3 regions of the Streptomyces sp. 1222.5 genome follow, and region 1 is predicted to be linked to each of the others. Evidence: riboswitches for the same ligand, from Rfam matches in the RefSeq annotation. Region 1 holds a riboswitch; each other region holds the start of a gene.
The links. A riboswitch is a leader RNA that binds a small molecule or an ion and turns the genes downstream of it on or off. The one in region 1 is predicted to bind cyclic di-AMP.
Positions count from the first base shown of each region.

Region 2: it holds a riboswitch for cyclic di-AMP, as region 1 does, so the genes downstream of both, BLW57_RS16650 (LysM peptidoglycan-binding domain-containing protein) here and BLW57_RS11110 (M23 family metallopeptidase) in region 1, are expected to answer to the same signal.
Region 3: it holds a riboswitch for cyclic di-AMP, as region 1 does, so the genes downstream of both, BLW57_RS22565 (transglycosylase SLT domain-containing protein) here and BLW57_RS11110 (M23 family metallopeptidase) in region 1, are expected to answer to the same signal.

Region 1 covers NZ_FNSZ01000001.1:2,485,306-2,491,990, reverse strand. The annotation lists gene BLW57_RS11120 (M16 family metallopeptidase) at 1-1,369, shown strand, start outside; gene BLW57_RS11115 (M16 family metallopeptidase) at 1,366-2,754, shown strand; cyclic di-AMP (ydaO/yuaA leader) riboswitch at 2,984-3,143, shown strand; gene BLW57_RS11110 (M23 family metallopeptidase) at 3,157-3,912, shown strand; gene BLW57_RS11105 (GntR family transcriptional regulator) at 4,111-4,797, shown strand; gene BLW57_RS11100 (HPr family phosphocarrier protein) at 4,973-5,254, opposite strand; gene BLW57_RS11090 (bifunctional acetate--CoA ligase family protein/GNAT family N-acetyltransferase) at 5,432-6,685, shown strand, end outside.
Region 2 covers NZ_FNSZ01000001.1:3,730,931-3,737,615, forward strand. The annotation lists gene eno (phosphopyruvate hydratase) at 1-268, opposite strand, end outside; gene BLW57_RS16650 (LysM peptidoglycan-binding domain-containing protein) at 633-1,322, opposite strand; cyclic di-AMP (ydaO/yuaA leader) riboswitch at 1,327-1,499, opposite strand; gene BLW57_RS16655 (LysM peptidoglycan-binding domain-containing protein) at 1,698-2,750, opposite strand; gene BLW57_RS16660 (cytochrome P450 family protein) at 2,908-4,230, opposite strand; gene BLW57_RS16665 (nucleoside triphosphate pyrophosphohydrolase) at 4,322-5,356, opposite strand; gene BLW57_RS16670 (SurA N-terminal domain-containing protein) at 5,503-6,153, opposite strand; gene BLW57_RS16675 (glycoside hydrolase domain-containing protein) at 6,299-6,685, opposite strand, start outside.
Region 3 covers NZ_FNSZ01000001.1:5,002,972-5,009,656, reverse strand. The annotation lists gene BLW57_RS22575 (LolA family protein) at 1-527, opposite strand, end outside; gene BLW57_RS22570 (polyprenyl synthetase family protein) at 807-1,817, opposite strand; cyclic di-AMP (ydaO/yuaA leader) riboswitch at 2,547-2,729, shown strand; gene BLW57_RS22565 (transglycosylase SLT domain-containing protein) at 2,735-3,223, shown strand; gene BLW57_RS22560 (HAD family hydrolase) at 3,413-4,225, opposite strand; partial or broken gene BLW57_RS42455 (NAD(P)/FAD-dependent oxidoreductase) at 4,337-4,815, opposite strand; gene fahA (fumarylacetoacetase) at 5,083-6,300, shown strand; gene BLW57_RS22545 (M56 family metallopeptidase) at 6,538-6,685, shown strand, end outside.

The DNA.
Region 1 (6,685 bases):
CGAGGCAGGCTCCGGGGGCCTGACAGCGACCGAGCACCGGCTGGCCAACGGTCTGCGCGTGGTGCTCTCCGAGGACCACCTGACCCCGGTGGCGGCGGTCTGCCTCTGGTACGACGTCGGGTCCCGCCACGAGGTCAAGGGGCGTACCGGCCTGGCTCACCTCTTCGAGCACCTGATGTTCCAGGGCTCGGCGCAGGTCAAGGGCAACGGCCACTTCGAGCTGGTGCAGGGCGCCGGCGGCTCGCTCAACGGCACCACCAGCTTCGAGCGCACCAACTACTTCGAGACCATGCCCGCCCACCAGCTGGAGCTCGCCCTCTGGCTGGAGGCCGACCGCATGGGCTCGCTGCTCGCCGCGCTGGACGACGACTCGATGGAGAACCAGCGGGACGTCGTGAAGAACGAGCGCCGCCAGCGCTACGACAACGTTCCCTACGGCACCGCCTTCGAGAAGCTGACCGCGCTGTCGTACCCCGAGGGCCACCCGTACCACCACACGCCGATCGGCTCGATGGCGGACCTGGACGCCGCCACTCTGGAGGACGCGCGCCAGTTCTTCCGCACCTACTACGCGCCGAACAACGCGGTGCTCTCGGTGGTCGGCGACATCGACCCGCAGCAGACCCTCGCCTGGATCGAGCGGTACTTCGGCTCCATCGCGTCCCACGACGGCAAGCCCGAGCCCCGCGACGGCTCGCTGCCGGAGATCATCGGCGGGCAGAAGCGCGAGGTCCTCGTGGAGGAGGTCCCGGCGCGTGCGCTGATGGCCGCCTACCGGCTGCCCCACGACGGCACGCGCGCGTGCGACGCGGCCGACCTCGCCCTGACCGTCCTCGGCGGAGGCGAGTCCTCCCGCCTGTACAACCGGCTGGTGCGCCGCGACCGTACGGCCGTCGCGGCCGGCTTCGGCCTCCTGCGGCTGTCCGGGGCGCCCTCCATGGGCTGGCTTGACGTGAAGACCTCCGGTGACGTCGAGGTGCCGGTCATCGAGGCCGCCATCGACGAGGAGCTGGCCCGGTTCGCCGCGGAGGGCCCGACGCCCGAGGAGATGGAGCGCGCCCAGGCCCAGTTGGAGCGCGAGTGGCTGGACCGGCTCGGCACGGTCGTCGGCCGCGCCGACGAACTGTGCCGGTACGCCGTCCTGTTCGGCGACCCGCAGCTCGCGCTCACCGCCGTCAAGCGCGTACTGGAGGTCACCCCCGAGGAGGTCCAGGAGGTCGCCAAGGCCCGGCTGCGGCCCGACAACCGCGCGGTGCTCGTCTACGAGCCGAAGTCCCCGGAGACCGTCGAGGACGCCCAGGTCCCCGAGGACCCGGAACAGGAAGCGACCGTAGAGGCCGGCAACGAGAACGAGGAGACGGCCAAGTGACCGAGCTCGCCACCATGGAGTTCCACCCCCGGCCGCAGCCGGGCGACGCCAAGCCGTGGGCGTTCCCGGCCCCCGAGCGCGGCACGCTGGACAACGGCCTGACCGTGCTGCGCTGCCACCGCCCCGGCCAGCAGGTCGTCGCCGTCGAGGTGATGCTGGACGCACCCCTGGACGCCGAGCCCGCCGGCCTGGACGGCGTCGCCACGATCATGGCGCGGGCCTTCTCCGAGGGCACGGACAAGCACTCGGCCGAGGACTACGCCGCCGAGCTGGAGCGCGCGGGCGCCACGCTCGACGCGCACGCCGACCACCCCGGGGTCCGGCTCAGCCTGGAGGTCCCGGCCTCCCGCCTGGCCAAGGGCCTCGGCCTGCTCGCCGACGCCCTGCGCGCCCCCGCCTTCGCGGAGAGCGAGGTCGAGCGGCTGGTCCGCAACCGCCTGGACGAGATCCCGCACGAGCTGGCCAACCCCTCCCGCCGGGCCGCCAAGGAGCTCTCCAAGGAGCTGTTCCCGGTGACCTCGCGCATGTCCCGGCCGCGCCAGGGCACCGAGGAGACGGTCGAGAAGATCGACGCGGCGTCCGTACGCGCCTTCTACGACCGGCACGTCCGCCCCGCCACGGCCACCGTGGTCGTCGTCGGCGACCTCACCGGCACCGACCTGGAGGAGCTGCTCGGCGACACCCTCGGCGCGTGGACCGGCACGCCGGGCGAGCCGCGGCCGGTGCCGCCGGTGACCGCCGACGACACCGGCCGCGTGGTCATCGTGGACCGGCCGGGCGCCGTGCAGACGCAGCTGCTCATCGGGCGCGTCGGCCCGGACCGGCACGACCGGGTCTGGCCCGCCCAGGTCCTCGGCACCTACTGCCTCGGCGGCACCCTCACCTCCCGCCTGGACCGCGTGCTGCGCGAGGAGAAGGGCTACACCTACGGGGTACGGGCGTTCGGGCAGGTCATGCGGTCGGCCCCGGACGGCACCGGTGCCTCGATGCTCGCCATCAGCGGCTCCGTGGACACGCCGAACACCGGTCCCGCGCTGGACGACCTGTGGAAGGTGCTGCGCACCCTCGCGGCGGAGGGCCTGACCGACGCCGAGCGGGACGTCGCCGTGCAGAACCTCGTCGGGGTGGCGCCGCTGAAGTACGAGACCGCGGCGGCCGTCGCGAGCACCCTGGCCGACCAGGTCGAGCAGCACCTGCCCGACGACTTCCAGGCGACGCTGTACCGGCAGCTGGCCGCGACGGGCACGGTCGAGGCGACCGCGGCCGTCGTCAACGCCTTCCCGGTGGACCGGCTGGTGACCGTCCTCGTCGGCGACGCCTCCCGGATCAAGGCGCCGGTCGAGGCGCTCGGCATCGGCGAAGTCACCGTCGTCACGGCCGAATAGCGGCCGCTGCCGCGGAGCACGGCACGCGTGCGTGGGGCCCTGCCGACCTACGGGTCGTCAGGGCCCCCGCCGTTCCACTCGCTTCACCAGATGCCCGATTTGGGGCGGAGGTTGCCTGTCTGCCCTGTGGGATGCGCTACAAAAGCCCGGATCCGTTTGAGGATTGAAAGCGGGCTTCCGTAGGTTCGTCCAGGCTGTTCGTCACGCACCACGCCGCGCCCGCGGCACCGGACAGTCATCGCCGAGTCCCCGTACGGCGCGAGCCAGGGGAGCCGGGGACCCATCGTCCCTGGGGTGAATCGGGCGCCCGCGCGTGAGCGAGGGGGCCCGTAGGAGACCTTCCTGCTCCGAACCCGTCAGCTAACCCGGTAGGCGAGAAGGAAGGAAAGGACCAGCCACTTCATGGCGTTCATGTGCGCCACCGGGAAGCATCGCAAGCCCGGCCGGGTCAAGCGCACCACCGCGCAGGCGGCCGGTGTCGCCGCCCTCACCACCACGGGTGTCATCGGCACCCTCGCCGCGTCGCCGGCGCTCGCCGCCGAGAACGCCGCGGAGCAGACCGGCCTCACGCCCGTCGTGACCGTCAGCGACGACGTCGCGGAGCAGATCAGCGCGCAGGCGGACGCCCAGAAGCAGGCCGCCGAGCAGCAGGCGGCCGAGGAGGCCGCCGCCAAGGCCGCCGCCGCCAAGGTCAAGGAGGAGCGCGAGGCCAGGGCCCGCGCCGCCCGTGAGGCCGAGCGCAAGCGCCTGAACGCGTTCGTCGCCCCGATCGTGCACTCCTACGTGTCCACCGCCTACAAGGCCAGCAGCTCGCTGTGGTCCTCCGGCTCCCACACCGGTATCGACTTCCACGCGGCCAGCGGCACGTCCGTCCACGCGGTCGGTTCCGGCACCGTCGTCTCCACCGGCTGGGGCGGCGCGTACGGCAACCAGATCGTGATCCGGATGGCCGACGGCATGTACACCCAGTACGGCCACCTGTCGTCCATCGGCGTCACGGTGGGCCAGAAGGTCGTCCCCGGCCAGCAGATCGGTCTGTCCGGCGCGACCGGCAACGTCACGGGCCCGCACCTCCACTTCGAGGCCCGTACGAGCCCCGACTACGGCTCGGACGTCGACCCCATCGCCTATCTCCGCAACCACGGCGTGAACGTCTGACGCCACCCCGCGGACATGCGAAAGCCCCGGCTCACCGAGCCGGGGCTTTCGCCGTTTCCGGGTGATCCCCGTCGGACCGCTGTCCAAAAAATATCCATGGATTCCGGCCTGCCGTCGGAAATTCGGCCTCTTTGGAATAGAGTCACGGAAAGGGCGTCCCCTGCGGGCGTTTCACGGGGATTAAGGCGGAGGTCGGTCATGCGTGTTCCGGCGCATTCGGTGTGCACGGCGATCCGGGACGACATCGTCGCCGGTGTCCACGAGCGCGGCGGCCGGCTCACCGAGGAAGTGCTGGCCCGCCGCTACGGCGTCTCGCGCGTCCCCGTCCGTGAGGCCCTGCGCACCCTGGAGGCGGAGGGGTTCGTGGTGACCCGCCGGCACGCGGGCGCGTGCGTGGCCGAACCGACCGCGCAGGAGGCCGCAGACCTGCTGGAGATGCGCCTGCTCCTGGAGCCGCTCGGCGCGGCACGGGCGGCACAGCGGCGTACGGAGGCCCATCTCAAGGTGCTGCGCGGCCTGGTACGGCTGGGCCAGGAGCGGGCCAGGAGGGGCGGCAGCGAGGAGCTGCGCGCACTGAGCGGCTGGTTCCACGAGACGCTGGCGCAGGCCTCCGGCAGCCCCTCGCTGGCCTCGATGCTCACCCAGCTGCGCCACAAGATCACCTGGATGTACGCGGTGGAGGCCCCGCAGAGCCCGCTGGACTCCTGGGCGGAGCACGGCGCGATCGTGGACGCGGTGGCACGCGGCGACGGCGAGCGCGCGCGGGCGGTCACGGCGCTGCACGCCGAGCGCGCGACGGGCGCGCACCGTCTGCGCTTTTCCGGCGGCGCCGAGCGTGTGAGGACTTCGCAACATGCCGTAAACACGACGGGCCGACGGTATTAACACGGGTGTCGTATACAAAGAGGGGGAATTCGGTGGGGGTTGTTTCTCGCTGCCCGAATTCATTCTCGCGGTGATTTCCGCGCGTTGATTTCGCCGAGCGATCGAAGCCGCTCGAAAAGCCGAAGCCGCGCCGCCCGGAAAGGCGACGCGGCTTCGGCGTTCGGACGCGAGGTGCTCAGACCGTCTCGGGCAGCTCTTCCAGGCCCTCGGCGACCAGCTTGGCCAGGCGGTCCAGGGCGGCGTCCGCGCCCTCGGCCTCCGAGGCGAGGACGATCTCCTCGCCACCCTGGGCGCCCAGACCCAGGACGGCCAGCATGGAGGCCGCGTTGACGGGGTTGCCCCCGGCCTTGGCGATCGTCACCGGGACGCCTGTGGCCGTGGCGGCTCGGACGAAGATGGAAGCGGGGCGGGCGTGGAGGCCCTCGGCCCAGCCGACGTTGACGCGGCGCTCAGCCATGTGTTGCTGCCCTTCAGTCTTCAGGGTTGTCTAGACCAGTTTCCCATACCGTGAAGCGTGCCCGGAGCGGACCTCCGTCCCCTCCGGTACGGCACCGGACCGCGGCCTCGGTCCGGCGTGTCGTCCTCCACAGACTGCCTCGCGCCGTTGCCGTACGCGAGCCGTACTCTGGGGCCCATGCAGACCTCGGCGGATCGGCAGGAGCGGCACGAGTACCCCACTCACTGGGAGGCCGACGTGGTGCTGCGCGACGGAGGCACCGCGCGCATCCGGCCCATCACCGCCGACGACGCCGACCGCCTGGTGAGCTTCTACGAGCAGGTCTCCGACGAGTCGAAGTACTACCGCTTCTTCGCGCCGTACCCACGTCTCTCCGCCAAGGACGTCCACCGCTTCACGCACCACGACTTCGTGGACCGGGTGGGACTCGCGGCCACCGTCGGCGGCGAGTTCATCGCCACCGTACGCTACGACCGCATCGGCGCCGACGGGATGCCCGCCTCCGCCCCCGCCGACGAGGCCGAGGTGGCCTTCCTGGTGCAGGACGCCCACCAGGGCCGCGGTGTCGCCTCCACCCTGCTGGAGCACGTCGCGGCCGTCGCGCGCGAGCGCGGCATCCGCCGGTTCGCCGCCGAGGTGCTCCCCGCCAACACCAAGATGATCAAGGTGTTCACGGACGCCGGCTACACCCAGAAGCGCAGCTTCGAGGACGGGGTCGTACGCCTGGAGTTCGACCTCGAACCCACCGACCGCTCCGTCGCCGTGCAGCGCGCCCGGGAGCAGCGCGCCGAGGCCCACTCGGTACGCCGGCTCCTCGTGCCCGGCTCCGTGGCGGTCGTCGGCGTCGGCCGCAGCCCCGGCGGCGTCGGCCGCAGTACCCTCGGCAACCTCCGGGACGCCGGCTACACAGGCCGGCTGCACGCTGTGAACAAGGCCTTCCCCGAGGACCTCGACGAGGTCGACGGGGTGCCGGCGTACCGCTCGGTGCGGGACATCGAGGGGCACGTGGACCTCGCCGTCGTCGCCGTACCGGCCGAGCACGTGCCCTCGGTGGTCGCCGAGTGCGGGGAACACGGCGTCCAGGGTCTCGTCGTGCTCTCCGCCGGATACGCCGAGAGCGGCCCCGAGGGCCGCGAACGGCAGCGCGCCCTCGTCCGGGCCGCGCGCGCGTACGGCATGCGGATCATCGGCCCGAACGCCTTCGGGGTCATCAACACCGCACCGGACGTCCGGCTGAACGCGTCCCTCGCCCCCGAGATGCCCCGCCCCGGCCGCATCGGACTGTTCGCCCAGTCCGGCGCCATCGGCATCGCCCTGCTGTCCCGGCTGCACCGGCGCGGCGGTGGCGTCACCGGCGTCACCGGCGTGTCCACCTTCGTCTCCGCCGGCAACCGCGCGGACGTCTCCGGCAACGACGTCCTCCAGTACTGG
Region 2 (6,685 bases), 1.2 Mb from region 1:
GCTGCTCGGTGGCGTCGTAGCCGACGAGCTCCGGGCCGATCTGCTCGATGACGGCGAGGACGGCCTTCTCGACACCCTTGCCCTGGTAGCGGTTCGGGTCACCGTCGCGCAGCTCGATGGCCTCGAAGGCACCCGTGGAGGCGCCGGACGGGACGGCGGCACGACCCGTGCTGCCGTCGTCGAGGCCGACCTCGACCTCGACCGTGGGGTTGCCTCGGGAGTCCAGGATTTCCCGGGCTACGACGACGTCGATGGACGGCACGAGCATCTCCTTCTTGGATGTGACGCTGGAAGTGCGGGGCTGGGTGCCTCACGGCTCCGGGCCTTGCGCCTAGAGCCTATCCGCCCACGGGCCGTCGGCCACCGACCGACCGTCCCGTGGACAGGGCGGGACACGCAGACGGTACCCATTGTTCACCGTCGGAACAAAGGGGGGCGCGATGAAGAACAGGGAAAGGGCCGGAAGCGGACCGGGAGACGAAAAACCCCGCCCCGGCGCGTACGGGGGAAAGACGCGCCGGGGCGGGGAGCCCGTGGGGACGGGGGTGACCCTCACGGGGTCTTCGGGGTGGGCACCTCCAGGGTGCGCACCGGGGATGTGAGGGCGCTGTGGTCCGGCCGGGAGCCGGGTGTCACTTCAGGTGCAGCTGCTGACCGGGGAAGATCATGTCGGCGTCCTGGACGATGTCCTTGTTCAGCTCGAAGAGCTTCTTCCAGCCGCCCTGGACGTGGTGCTTCGTGGCGATGGTGCTGAGGGTGTCGCCCTTGACCACCTTGTACTCGCCGTCGCCCTTCTTGACCTTCTTGCCGGTCGGGGTGGTGACGGTCTTGCTCGCGGCCGGACGCTCGGCGGACCGGGAGGCGGCCTGCGTGTCGGTGGAGCGGGTGGTGGTCGTCGTCTTCGACGAGGAGCCGCCCGTCGAGGTGGAGCCGGTCGAGCCGTTGTAGGGGGTGCTCGACAGGCCCGTGCCGCAGACCGGCCAGGCGCCCTTGCCCTGGGCGGCGAGAACCTTCTCGGCGACGGCTATCTGCTGCGCCTTGCCGGCCTGGTTGGCCTGCGGGGCGTAGGCGGTGCCGCCGTACGCGGCCCAGGTGGAGGCGGAGAACTGCAGACCGCCGTAGTAGCCGTTTCCGGTGTTGATGGACCAGTTGCCGCCGGACTCGCACTGGGCGACCGCGTCCCACTGGGAGGCGGTGGCGGCGGAGGCGTTGCCGGCCGCCATCAGCGGAGCGGCGACGGCGGCACCGGTGACACCGGCGAGCGCGACGGCGCGGACGGCCTTGGACGGACGACGGTGCTTGCCCTTGCTGGAAAACAGCATGGATCGATCCCCTCACCGACGCCTGCGAGGTGAGCTGTCGGGTTCGGGCCGGTTGAGTTGCCCGGCCGCACTCCCGCTTGCGCGGAGTGCGGCTTCACCCCAAGCCGGTGCCGGCTCAACTGCCGGCAACGGCACTTACCTTGGGTCCCCCGCTCCTGCCTACGGCGCATGACGCGACGACTGTTCCCGGGCAACCGCTGGCAGGATTCGGCGTTGCGACTGCCGGGGCTCGTGGTGACGAGCGGCCTTGACCGTAGACACGCGATCCGCGGAATTTCAAAGACGATCAGGGCTTCTGAGACTCATCCCACACTTTCACCAAACCGGACATTAGCGCCGCAAGTGGGGCGTCAACTCCCGCTATCCGGCGTCCGTTTAGGTACCGATTTCCAGGGTCTGACCGGCAGTGATGCGGTTCGGGTCGGACCCGATCTCCTTCTTGTTGCCGGCGTAGAGGGCGCGCCACCCGCCCTCGACCGCAAGGGACTCGGCGATGGAGGCGAGCGAGTCGCCCTGACGGACGGTGTAGTCGTCCGCCTCACGGGAGGCGTGACGGCCGGTCGAGGTGGAGTCCTGACCGTTTGTCACGTTTTCGTCCGCGCTCTCGCCGCGGTGACGTCCGCCACTGCTGAGCGCGCCGGTGTCGACCAGGCTCCAGGATCCGGCGTTCTGCTGGGAATTGTCCGAGTTGCCGGCATCCGGAACGGCCGTGGGCGAGCCGCCGTCCCCCTGCGGGCTTCCGGCGTCACCGGCCTCGGGGGAGGCGGACTTGTCCGACTTGGGAGTGTTGGTACCGGTCGAATCGTCCTCGGTGCCGTGCCCCTTGCCGCCCTTGTCCGGGTGGGAGGTGGGCTTCCCGTGCGCGTCACCGGAGGAGTCCGAGTCGGCCTTGGAGCCGGAGGAGCCGGTGGAGTCGGAGGCGGAGGAATCGCCGGACGACGACGAATCCGGCAGACCGGACGACGGGGAGGTGTCACCCGATCCAGACGAGTCGTCCGAACCCTGTGCGTTCCCGGACTCGTCGACGCCCGTGTCGACGTCCAGGGAGCCGGAGTTCTGGGTCAGCCCGGAGAGCAGGGCGCAGGTGGCCCAGGGGGTGGTGCCCCGGTCGGCGAGGATCTTCTCGGCGACGGAGATCTGCTGCGAGCGGCTGGCCTCGTCGGCGCTGTAGGCGTACTGCCCGCCGCCGTACTTGTCCCAGTCCTCCTGCGATATCTGGAGTCCGCCGTAGTAGCCGTTGCCGGTGTCGGCGCTCCACGAGCCGCCGCTCTCGCACTCGGCCACCTTGTCCCACGTGGTGCCGTCGGCCGCGTTGGCGCTCGCCGCGCCGAGCAGCGGGATGGCGATGGCGGAGCCGGTCACTCCGGCCGCGACGAGGAGAGCTGGAGCCTGACGGGGGCGACGATGGCGGCCGTTCCCGGAGAGCATGCGGAAGCCTTTCGTGCGACAGCAGGACCGACGCGGCGGATGGTGCTCGTCGCCACGCTGAGGGAGGAACGTATCGGCAGACGATCACTTGTCACAAGTTCATGCCGCGCAGATCACGTGAAGATCACAGAGTTGAACGCCTGTGGTGTTGACGGTTCTACGAACTCTGGGCCGGCTCCTCGCCGGTTCCCCCGGTGGCCGGGGCGGCCGGAGTGAACTCCACGGGCAGGGTGCGCAGGCCGCGCATGATGAGTCCGCCGCGCCAGCGCAGTTCGGCCGGGTCGGCGGCGAGCCGCAGGTCGGGCAGGCGGGTGAGGAGGGTGGCGAGCGCGGTCTGGCCCTCCAGGCGGGCGAGCGGCGCGCCGAGGCAGTAGTGGATGCCGTGGCCGTAGCCGAGGTGCTGGTTGTCGCGGCGGGCGAGGTCCAGCACGTCCGGGTCGGCGAAACGCGCGGGGTCCCGGTCGGCCGCCGCCAGCACGACCAGCACCGGGTCGCCCGGCGCGATGTCCCGCCCGCCGACGGTGAGCGGCTCGGTGGCGAACCGCCAGGTGGCCAGCTCCACCGGCCCGTCGAAGCGCAGCAGTTCCTCCACCCCGGTCTCCAGGAGGTCCCGCTCCCCCCTCGCCAGGGACTCCTGCAGCCGCCGGCGCTGTGCGGGATGGGTGAGCAGGGCGTAGGTGCCGTTGCCGATGAGGTTGACGGTGGTCTCGAAGCCGGCGAACAGGAGGATGAAGGCCATGGCGGCGGCCTCGTTCTCGGTGAGGTGCTCACCGTGGTCGGAGGCGCGGATGAGACCCGAGATGAGGTCCTCGCCGGGCCCCGGCTCGGCGGGCAGGGCCGCACGCTTCTTGTGGATCAGCTCGGCCAGGTAGCCGCGCATCTTCTTCACCGACCGCGCGACCCCGCCCCGCGGTCCACCGCCGTGCCGGATCATCATCCCGGCCCAGTCCCGGAAGTCGTCCTGGTCCTCGCGCGGGACGCCGAGGAGGTCGCAGATGGCGTAGATGGGCAGCGGGAAGGCGAACTCGTGGATGAGGTCGGCGGAGCCACGCTCGGCGAACCGGTCGATGAGGTGGTCGGTGAGCTCCTGCACGCGGTGCGCGAACTCGGCGACCCGGCGCGGGGTGAACGCCTTGCTCACGAGCCGGCGCAGCCGGGTGTGGTCGGGCGGGTCGATGTTCAGCAGGTGCGTCATCAGCTCGGCCTTGCGCTCACCGGGGATGCCGGTCTTCCCCTTGGCGTGCGCGGGCTCGTCGTGATGCGCCGGGTTCTTGCTCAGCCGCTGGTCGGCCAGGGCCTGCTTGGCGTCGGCGTAACGGGTGACCAGCCAGGCCTCGACACCGCTGGGCAACCGGGTGCGGTGCACCGGCGCGTGCTCGCGCAGCCAGGCGTAGGCGGGGTACGGGTCGGTGGCGAACTCCCAGGTGAAGAGCTCGGGCGCGGAACCGGGGGCGGTCGAGGGGCGGGGCTGGTCGGTCACCCCTCGACGGTATCCGGACGGGCCCGCCGTCCCGCCCGCGGTGTCGTGCCCCGCGCCGCCGGGTTCCGTACCCTCGGGCCGCCCGGGCCCGCTACCCCTCCTGCGGCGCCGGGCCGTCCGCCCGGCCCGTGCCCTCCGCCGCGCGTATCGCGTCCCGGTAGACCCGTGCCGCCGCGCGCAGCGCCGCTTCCGGGTCGACGCCGGACGCCTCGGCGCGGACCGCCAGCGCGAGCAGCTCGTAGCCGACGCCCTCCCCCTGCGGCAGCGGGACGTCCAGGTCCGCCGTGCGTGCGCGGGAGGCGAGCTTGGCGGCGAGGGCGAGGCCGGGCTGGCCGAGGGGGACGCCCTCGGTGACCGAGGTGCGCTGTTTCTCCTCGGCCTTGGTCCGCAGCCAGTGCTCCTTGACGTCCTCCGGCGTCTCGGCCCTCTCCTCGCCGAAGACATGCGGGTGACGGTGGATGAGCTTGGCGACGATGCCGGCGGCCACGTCGTCGACGGAGAAGGGCGCCTCCGGGTCCTCCTCGGCTATGCGGGAGTGGAAGACCACCTGGAGCAGCACGTCGCCCAGTTCCTCGCGCAGCTCCTCGCGGTCGCCGGCCTCGATCGCCTCGACCAGTTCGTACGCCTCCTCGATGCCGTACTTGGCCAGGCCCAGGTGGGTCTGCCGGGAGGACCAGGGGCACTCGACACGGATGCGGTCCATGACCTGCACCAGGTCCAGGAGGCGGGCGCCGGGCAGGTCGTAGGAGGCGGGGAGCAGCTCCAGCTCCGGCATGGAGACGCGCCCGGAACCGGCCAGCCGGGCCAGACCGTCGGTGAGCGCGGGCTCGCCCTCGCCGGTGGCCACGACGACCACCGTCCGCCCGCCGGCGCAGGCGTCGACCAGCTCCTCGGCGGTGGGTGACGCCTCCTGCACCGCCGTCCCGGCCTCCCGCAGATACGGCAGCTGCGGGTGCGCGCCGTCCGCGCACAGCACGAGGTCGGCGGTGCGCAGGGCCTGCCAGGCGGGCCAGGACAGCAGTCCGGGGGCGACGCGGTGGCTCGTGGTGAGCAGGACGATGCGGCCGCGGGCGGGCTCGTGGCCCGTGGGGCCGGGGGCGGAGGGTTCGGGGCGGGATGCGTTCACGATCCGAACGTAACCCACCGCGGCCCGGGACGGATTCCGTTGTCCACAGGGCCGAGGGGATCATGTGATCGTACGACCGACAGCCCGTCGTCGTACCGTGCCGTCGTACCGCGCCACCGTGCCGTTCCGGCGGGGCGACGGGCGCGTCAGGCGGTCAGCGGCTGTCCACCCGCCGTGGAGACCTCCCGCACCCACGGCGTCTTGGCGTCCACGCGGCTGCTCTTCTGCACGTCCCAGGAGCCGTAGCGCGGGTTGAGGTCCACGTGCAGTTCCGCGGACGCCTTGGACAGGGCCTTCCAGAAGGCCGGCTGGGTGGTGTCGGTGCCGAGCCGGGACGCGAGCTTCTGCGCCTCCAGCTGGAGACGCAGGTTGTCGTCGAGGCGCGCGGGGGCGATGCCGTACTTCTGCAGCCACGCCGACTCCAGCCCCTTGGCGCCGCCCGCCTGCTGCTCCAGGCCGGCGCGCATCCGCTGGATCTCCTTGCGGGTGACCGAGACGCCCTCGTCCCGCGCGGCGCGGTGCAGCACCCGGTCGAGCACCATGTTGTGCAGGGTGTCCCGGGTGAGGCTGCTCGTGGAGGCGACCACCTGCTCGTACTGGGCGTCGTCCGGAACCGCGGCGCGCTGCGCGCTGCGGACCTCGTTGACCCGGTTCTCCAGCTGGGAGACGGTGATCCGCTGCCCTCCGACGACGGCCGCCGCGCCCGGGTGCGCGTCGTTGCCGCACGCGGTGAGCAGGGGGGCCGCGGCGGCGATCGCGGCGGTGAGGACGAGCGCGGTGCGACGGCGGCGGTGCAAGGGAGACCTCCTGAGGAGATTGTGCGACGGTGCACAAGGTCTTGCGGTGATCGATGGTAGGCAGTGGGCGGGCTGTGGCCAACCCATTCGACCAACGATTCGCGTGCGCTTCGGGCACCGCCGCGCCCCGCGGAAGACGTCCCGGTCAGCCGGTGACAGCCACCGGGGCGTCCCAGGCGTCACGGTCGACGGTGAGCGTGACCCCGCCGTGCGACTCCTTGCTGTTGACCATGTACTGGTGACCGCGGCTGTGACCGGTGAACTGGGCGGCGCCCCACGGCCAGTCGGTGGTCGTCGTGTTCTTCTTGTCCCACAGCGCGTACCAGAGGTTGCCCGGCAGGTCCGTCCTGTCCTTGGCGGTGGCGATCGCCTTGGCGCTGGAACTGCTGAAGCCGTAGTAGCCGAACCGGTACGTCTTGGCGCGCAGGCCCTTGCCGAAGGCGCGCACGTACGTCAGCACGGCGTCGTTGCACGACGTGTTCGCGATGTCGTACGCCTCCATGTCGAGGTAGATCGCGCTGCCCGCCTTCAT
Region 3 (6,685 bases), 2.5 Mb from region 1:
GAGTCGGCCGCGGTGGAGTGGTAGACCTCGTTGCTCTTGCTGTCGTAGCCCCAGACGTCCTTGCCGTCGTGGATGAGGCTGTACTCGGCGCCCCGCTCCAGCAGGGAGAGCTTCTGCCGGTCCGGGCCGTCGGCCGCCACGCGCAGGGTGTGGCTGCCGCTGACCAGCTCGGTGAGCTTGGACTGCGGGTCGGCGGAGGAGCCGTCGCCGGAGCCCGGGGCCGCCCCCGAGGCGAGGCTGTTCTCCAGGCCGCCGAGGTCCGGCAGGCCCAGATCGGTGTTGATCTTCACTGTGCCGGACAGCTGCTGCGTGTCCGACTTGGCGATCTTCTCGATGAGCTGCTGTGCGCTGATCCTGGGCAGGTCGGGGTCACCGGAGTCGGCGAGCGCCGGGACCAGCCCGATCGTGGCCGCCGCCACCCCCACCACCGCGACCGGTACGGCGTACCGGGCGGCCTTGCGGCGGCCGGAACGCGCGTCCTCGTCCCGCGCCGCGTCCGCTGCGTCGTCGGATTCGTACGGTGCCATGTGTGCGTTACCTCCGTCGTCGGCGGCGGCTGTCCTCACGCTGGTCCACCTGAGCCGCCATTCTCACCCGAATCGGTGAGGAGTGGTGATTTCCGTGGTGTCCATCTGACCAAATCGGCCGTGAGGAAGCGTCAGACCGCGGCAGCAACTCGGTGTACGCCTGCGGTATGACACGCGGGGGCGGCGTCTCCCCCTCCCCGTAGGGGTCGGCACCGCTCTCCCAGGGGAGAGACCGTGCGGGGGCGCCGTTCCGCGGGCGCCGTTCTGTGGCCGGCCGGACTAGCCGGCGCGGTGCACCACCGCATCGCACAGCTCGATCAGCGCCGCCTTGGCGTCGCACTCCCGCAGCGGCGCCAGCGCGGCCCGGGCCTCCTTCGCGTAGCGGATCGTGTCCTGGCGGGCCTGCTCCAGCGCGGGGTGGGCGCGCAGCGCCGCCAGCGCCTCGGCGTGCCGGGCGTCGTCGCTGAGATCGGAGTCCAGCAGCTCGCACAGCGCGATGTCCTCGGCCAGCCCGAGCCGGGCGGCCCGCTCGCGCAGCCGGAGCACGGGCAGCGTGGCGATGCCCTCGCGCAGGTCGGTGCCCGGGGTCTTGCCGGACTCGTGGGAGTCGGAGGCGATGTCCAGGACGTCGTCCGCGAGCTGGAAGGCGACCCCGAGCCGCTCGCCGTACTGGGTGAGCACGTCGACGACCGTCTCGTCGGCGCCGGACATCATCGCGCCGAACCGGCAGGAGACCGCGACCAGCGAGCCCGTCTTGCCGCCGAGTACGTCCAGGTAGTGATCGACCGGGTCGCGGCCGTCCGTGGGACCGGCGGTCTCCAGGATCTGGCCCGTGACCAGCCGCTCGAACGCGAGGGCCTGCACCCGGACCGCCTCGGGACCGAGGTCGGCGAGGATCTGGGAGGCCCGGGCGAACAGGAAGTCGCCGGTCAGGACCGCGACGGAGTTGCCCCAGCGGGTGTTGGCGCTGTCCACACCGCGGCGCACGGCCGCCTCGTCCATCACGTCGTCGTGGTACAGCGTGGCGAGGTGGGTCAGCTCCACGACCACTGCCGAGGGCACGATGCCCGGCGCGTAGGGGTCGCCGAACTGGGACGCGAGCATCACGAGCAGCGGACGGAACCGCTTCCCACCGGCCCGTACGAGGTGCTGCGCGGCCTCCGTGATGAACGGGACCTCGCTCTTGGTGGCCTCGAGCAAGCCTTCCTCGACAGCCGTCAATCCGGCCTGGACATCGGCTTCCAGAGCCTGGTCCCGCACGCTCAGCCCGAACGGCCCGACGACGGTCACGAGGGGTCTCCTGTCTGCTGGTGTCTGCTGGCGCTTACACGGTTTGTCGATAGGTCGCTGCCATCACTCAAGTCAGCGTATCCGGTCCTCTTTCGATCACCGATAGCGCCCACCGGTCCAGCCTGGGCGGTATCGGATCATGACCGGTATGGGTTTGATCGGTTGGTAAGAATGGACATTTATCGACTTAACAGGAATCCGCACACTTTGTCGCGAAACGCGGCGTGAGCGGAGTAATGCCGACGCCACCCGGTGGACACCTCGGGAGCACGCCGGGAGCGGCGACCCACTCGGGCACAACGGATACAACGGGCACATCGGGCGCGCAACAGCACCCGACACCCACCCGGACACCCCCTTCCCTCGTCGCCGCACTTCACCTCTTCGCGCGCCGCGGCCACCACCACAACGACCGGCGCCTCGTCGCGGGTTCCGCCGCAATGCCACCTCGGCCGCAAATCACCTGAATCCCTCATGTCTGATTTGCATTATTTTGCTATTTCGTGAGTTGGCTCACTCGGGCGGGAGAACCACCCCCACTCACCGGCATCCCCTTCTCCCCTTGCCCTACTGGCGAGTTGAGAGTTGGCAACCGCAAAGGATCAAGCGCCTCAAAAGCCACAGACCAAGGTCAAATAGGGTGTTGTGTGAATCCAGTACTTGTTCCCGACATGTGCTCTCGCATACGTTCCGGGCCGTCGGGCGGACGCCTAATCCTGCCGCCGCCCGCGTAACCCATCGACGAACTCATTTCGTACGGCAGGAGCGGGGGACCCAGGTAAGCCATCGCCGTACCGGTCGGCACACGTCGCACCGGAACGGCTAGGGGTGAAGCCGCGCCTCCCCAGGGCACGGCCGGGCACCTCCCCGCCCGAACCCGACAGCTCACCTCGCAGGCGACGGAGAGGAACTTCCCCATGCCTGCTGCCGCTCAGCCCCGCCGCACCCGGAACAACCGCCTCGTCCGCACCATCGCCGCCCTCGGCACCGGCGCCGCTGTCCTCGCCCTGCCGCTCGTCGGCGCCGCGAGCGCCTCCGCGGCCCCCACCACCGCCCCGACGGCCTCCACCACCCCCGCCGGGTACCCGAACAACCTCGACGGCTGGATCCGCGAATCCCTCGCGATCATGGCCGAGAAGAAGATCCCGGGCACGTACCACGGCATCTACCGCAACATCATGCGGGAGTCCTCCGGCAACCCCAACGCCATCAACCTCTGGGACTCGAACGCCGTCAAGGGCACCCCGTCCAAGGGTCTGCTCCAGGTCATCGACCCGACCTTCGCCGCCTACCACGTGGTCGGCACCTCCTTCGACCCCTACGACCCGGTCGCGAACATCACCGCCGCCTGCAACTACGCGGCCGCGCGGTACGGCTCGATCGACAACGTCTTCGGCGCGTACTGACGGACGGGTCCGGCCCGTACCGGCGGACGCACCGAGCACGTTCCGGCGGACGTGCCCGGCGCGCACCGGCGGCGGACCGGAACCCGCCCGGCATCCCGCACCCGACGCCCGGCGGACCGGAGCGCACCGGCACCTGACGGACCGGCGCGCACCGGCCTCCGGACGAACGGAGCAGTGCCGAAGAGCCGGTCACCCGGCCGGGAAGAGTCCTTCGAGGACGACGGCCACGCCGTCGTCCTCGTTCGACTCGGTGACCTCGTCGGCCACCGCCTTGAGTTCGGGGTGCGCGTTGGCCATGGCCACGCCCCGCGCGGCCCAGTCGAACATCGGGATGTCATTGGGCATGTCCCCGAAGGCCAGCGCGCGTTCCGGGCCCACTCCGAGCCGCTCGGCGGCCAGCGCGAGCCCGGTCGCCTTGGTCACCCCGCGCGGCTGGAGCTCCACGGTGCCCGGCCCGGACATGGTGACGGTCGCCAGCGAACCCACCGCCGCACGCGCGACCGCCGCCAACTCGTCGTCGCACAGGGTGGCGTGGCGCAGCAGGACCTTGCTGATGGGCTCGCACCACAGGTCGTCGCGCCGGCCCACCCGGAGCGCGGGAAGCGTGGGGTGCGGCATCAGATAGCCGGGCTCGATGAGGGTGAGCCCGTCCACCCCGTCCTGGTCTACGGCCGCGAACACCTGGCCCACCTCCGCCTCGATCTTGCCGAGCGCGGTCTCCGCCAGCTCCCGGTCCAGCCGGACCGACCACAGCAGGCGGTCCGCCGCGGCGTCGTAGACCTGAGCACCCTGTCCGCACACCGCGAGCCCCGTGCAGCCGAGGTTCGCCAGCAGCGGCCGTACCCGCGGAGCCGGCCGGCCCGTCACCACCAGATGCCGGGCGCCCGCCCCCGCCACCCGCGCGAGCGCGGCGAGCGACCGGTCGGAGACGGTGTCGTCGCCACGCAGCAACGTCCCGTCCAGGTCGGTGGCGATCAGTGCATATGCCGGGGTGGGTGCCATGATCAGAGAATACGGACACCGCGCCCCGCCGACTCACCGCTCTCTCCACGTACTTACGTGCTGCTCGGCCCCAAGTGGCGTACTCCGGAACCTCGATGGCCCAGCCGCACCTCAGCCGTGCCGCGCGGCCAGGTGCTTCGCCAGACGGGGGGAGGCGAACTCCGTACCGCACACGAAGCGCATCACCGGCCCGTACGAGGACGCCGCCGGAAGCCCCGTGAAGTACAGGCAGGGCACCGGTGACACAGCCGGGGCCGAGCCGGGGCGTGCCGCGGCTCACCGCGAGCCGGGTGCGCAGCCCGTGGCCGAGGAAGACCGTCGCCGCGATGTCGACGCGGTAGCGGGTGGCGGCGACGACACGGTCGGCGGTGGGCCGCTCTGCCCGACCGCCGAGGGTGCGGACGGGCAGGACCGGGTTGCCGCCGGGACCTCGGCACCCACCAGCCGCTCGATCTCCTGGACCCGCACCCCGCTGTCGAAGGCTCGCGCAGCCACCAGGCGCCGAGCGGGCCGAGCACCCGGCGGACCAGGTGGTGGCGGGCGGGCTCGGGCAGGTAGCGGTAGGGGTGCGGGTAGTTGCTGAGCGCCCATGGTGCGAGCGGCGATCCGACCGAGCAGCGGCGTCGGTGCCGCCGACTCGCCGCGCGCCGTCCGCAGTGCTGCGGGCTGCACTGCCCGAGGGCTGCGGGAGCTGCAACGCCGGAGTTGCCGGAGGCGCGGCCCAAGAGCTGCGGGTGGCACAGCCCAAGAGCTGCGAGAGGCACTGCCCAAGACACGCATCTCGGCCGTAACGTGTGGCGCGACCACATGGAACGTATCGCCATGCATGGCTCGGATGAGAGTGAGGCAGTACCCCCATGCCCCCCTTCGACGTCCCCGAGGGCGACCCCTTCGGCCCGCACAACCTTCCCTACGGCGTGTTCTCGCCCTCCGGCAGCACGGAACGCAGGGTCGGCGTCCGGCTCGGGGACCACGTGCTCGACGCGGGCGCCGCGGCCGCCGCGCTCGGCTCGCCGCACCACCCGCTGCTGGCTCAGCCCACCCTCGACGCGCTGCTCGCCGCCGGGCGCGCGGCCTGGTCCGACGTGCGGCGCGCCCTGACGGAGTGGGTGACGTCGTCCGCGCATCGGCCGACGATCGAACCGCTGTTCCACCCCCTGTCGTCGGTGACCCTCCATCTGCCCTTCGAGGTGGCCGACTACGTCGACTTCTACGCCTCGGAGAACCACGCCCGGAACGTCGGCCACATCTTCCGGCCGGACGCCGAGGACTCCCTCACCCCCAACTGGAAACACCTGCCGATCGGTTACCACGGCCGCTCCGGCACGGTCGTCGTCTCGGGCACCGACGTCATCCGGCCGTCCGGCCAGCGCAAGGGCCCCGGTGACCCCGCTCCCGTCTTCGGCCCGTCGATCCGGCTGGACATCGAGGCGGAGGTCGGCTTCGTCGTGGGCGCGCCCTCCGAACTGGGCCGGCCGGTCGCGCTCGGCGACTTCCGCGAGCACGTCTTCGGGCTGTGCCTGCTGAACGACTGGTCCGCGCGCGACATCCAGGCCTGGGAGTACGTCCCCCTCGGCCCGTTCCTCGGCAAGTCCTTCGCCACCTCGGTGTCGGCGTGGATCACGCCGCTGGAAGCACTGGAGCACGCGCGCGTGGCGCCCCCGGAGCGCACGCACCCGCTGCTGCCCTACCTGGACGACTCGGCCCCGGGGATCGAGCCCGGCGGTTACGACCTGCGGATCTCCGTCGCCATCAACGGCCATGTGGTGTCGGAACCCCCCTTCTCGACCATGTACTGGACCGCCGCGCAGCAGCTCGCCCACATGACGGTGAACGGCGCCTCGCTGCGCACCGGCGACCTGTACGGCTCCGGCACGGTCAGCGGACCCGAGGAGGCCCAGCGGGGTTCGCTGCTGGAGCTGACCTGGAACGGCCGAGACCCGCTGGAGCTCCCGGACGGCAAGAGAGCCTTCCTGGAGGACGGCGACGTGGTGACGATGTCGGCGTGGGCCCCGGGCCCCGACGGTCGGCGCGTCGCACTGGGCGAGGTCAGCGGGCGCGTCGTCTCGGGCTGAGCGACTGCCTGAACCCGTGCTCGGCCTGTCGGAGCACGCGGGAAGTCGCAGGCCCGGGCGCGGGCGCCCGGGCCTGCGGAGGAAGAGGTGCGGCAGGCTGTCCGAGGGCCTGACTCCTGCCGCCCTTCTTCGTCATACTGACGGGGACACGCACCACATGCGGCGAGCCGCCGCGCGCCGCTCCCTTGGCACCACCGAGACCCGCACCCCTCTCCGACCAGGAACCGGAGCCCCGGCATGACCGTCTGCCTGCTCCTGCTGAGCGTCGTCGCTCTGACGGCCGCCGTGCCCATCCCGCGCGCGTTGACGCGGGCCGCCTGGACCGAGCGGGATCCCGTGGTCGCGCTGTGGGTGTGGCAGTGTCTCGTCGCCACCGTCCTGCTGT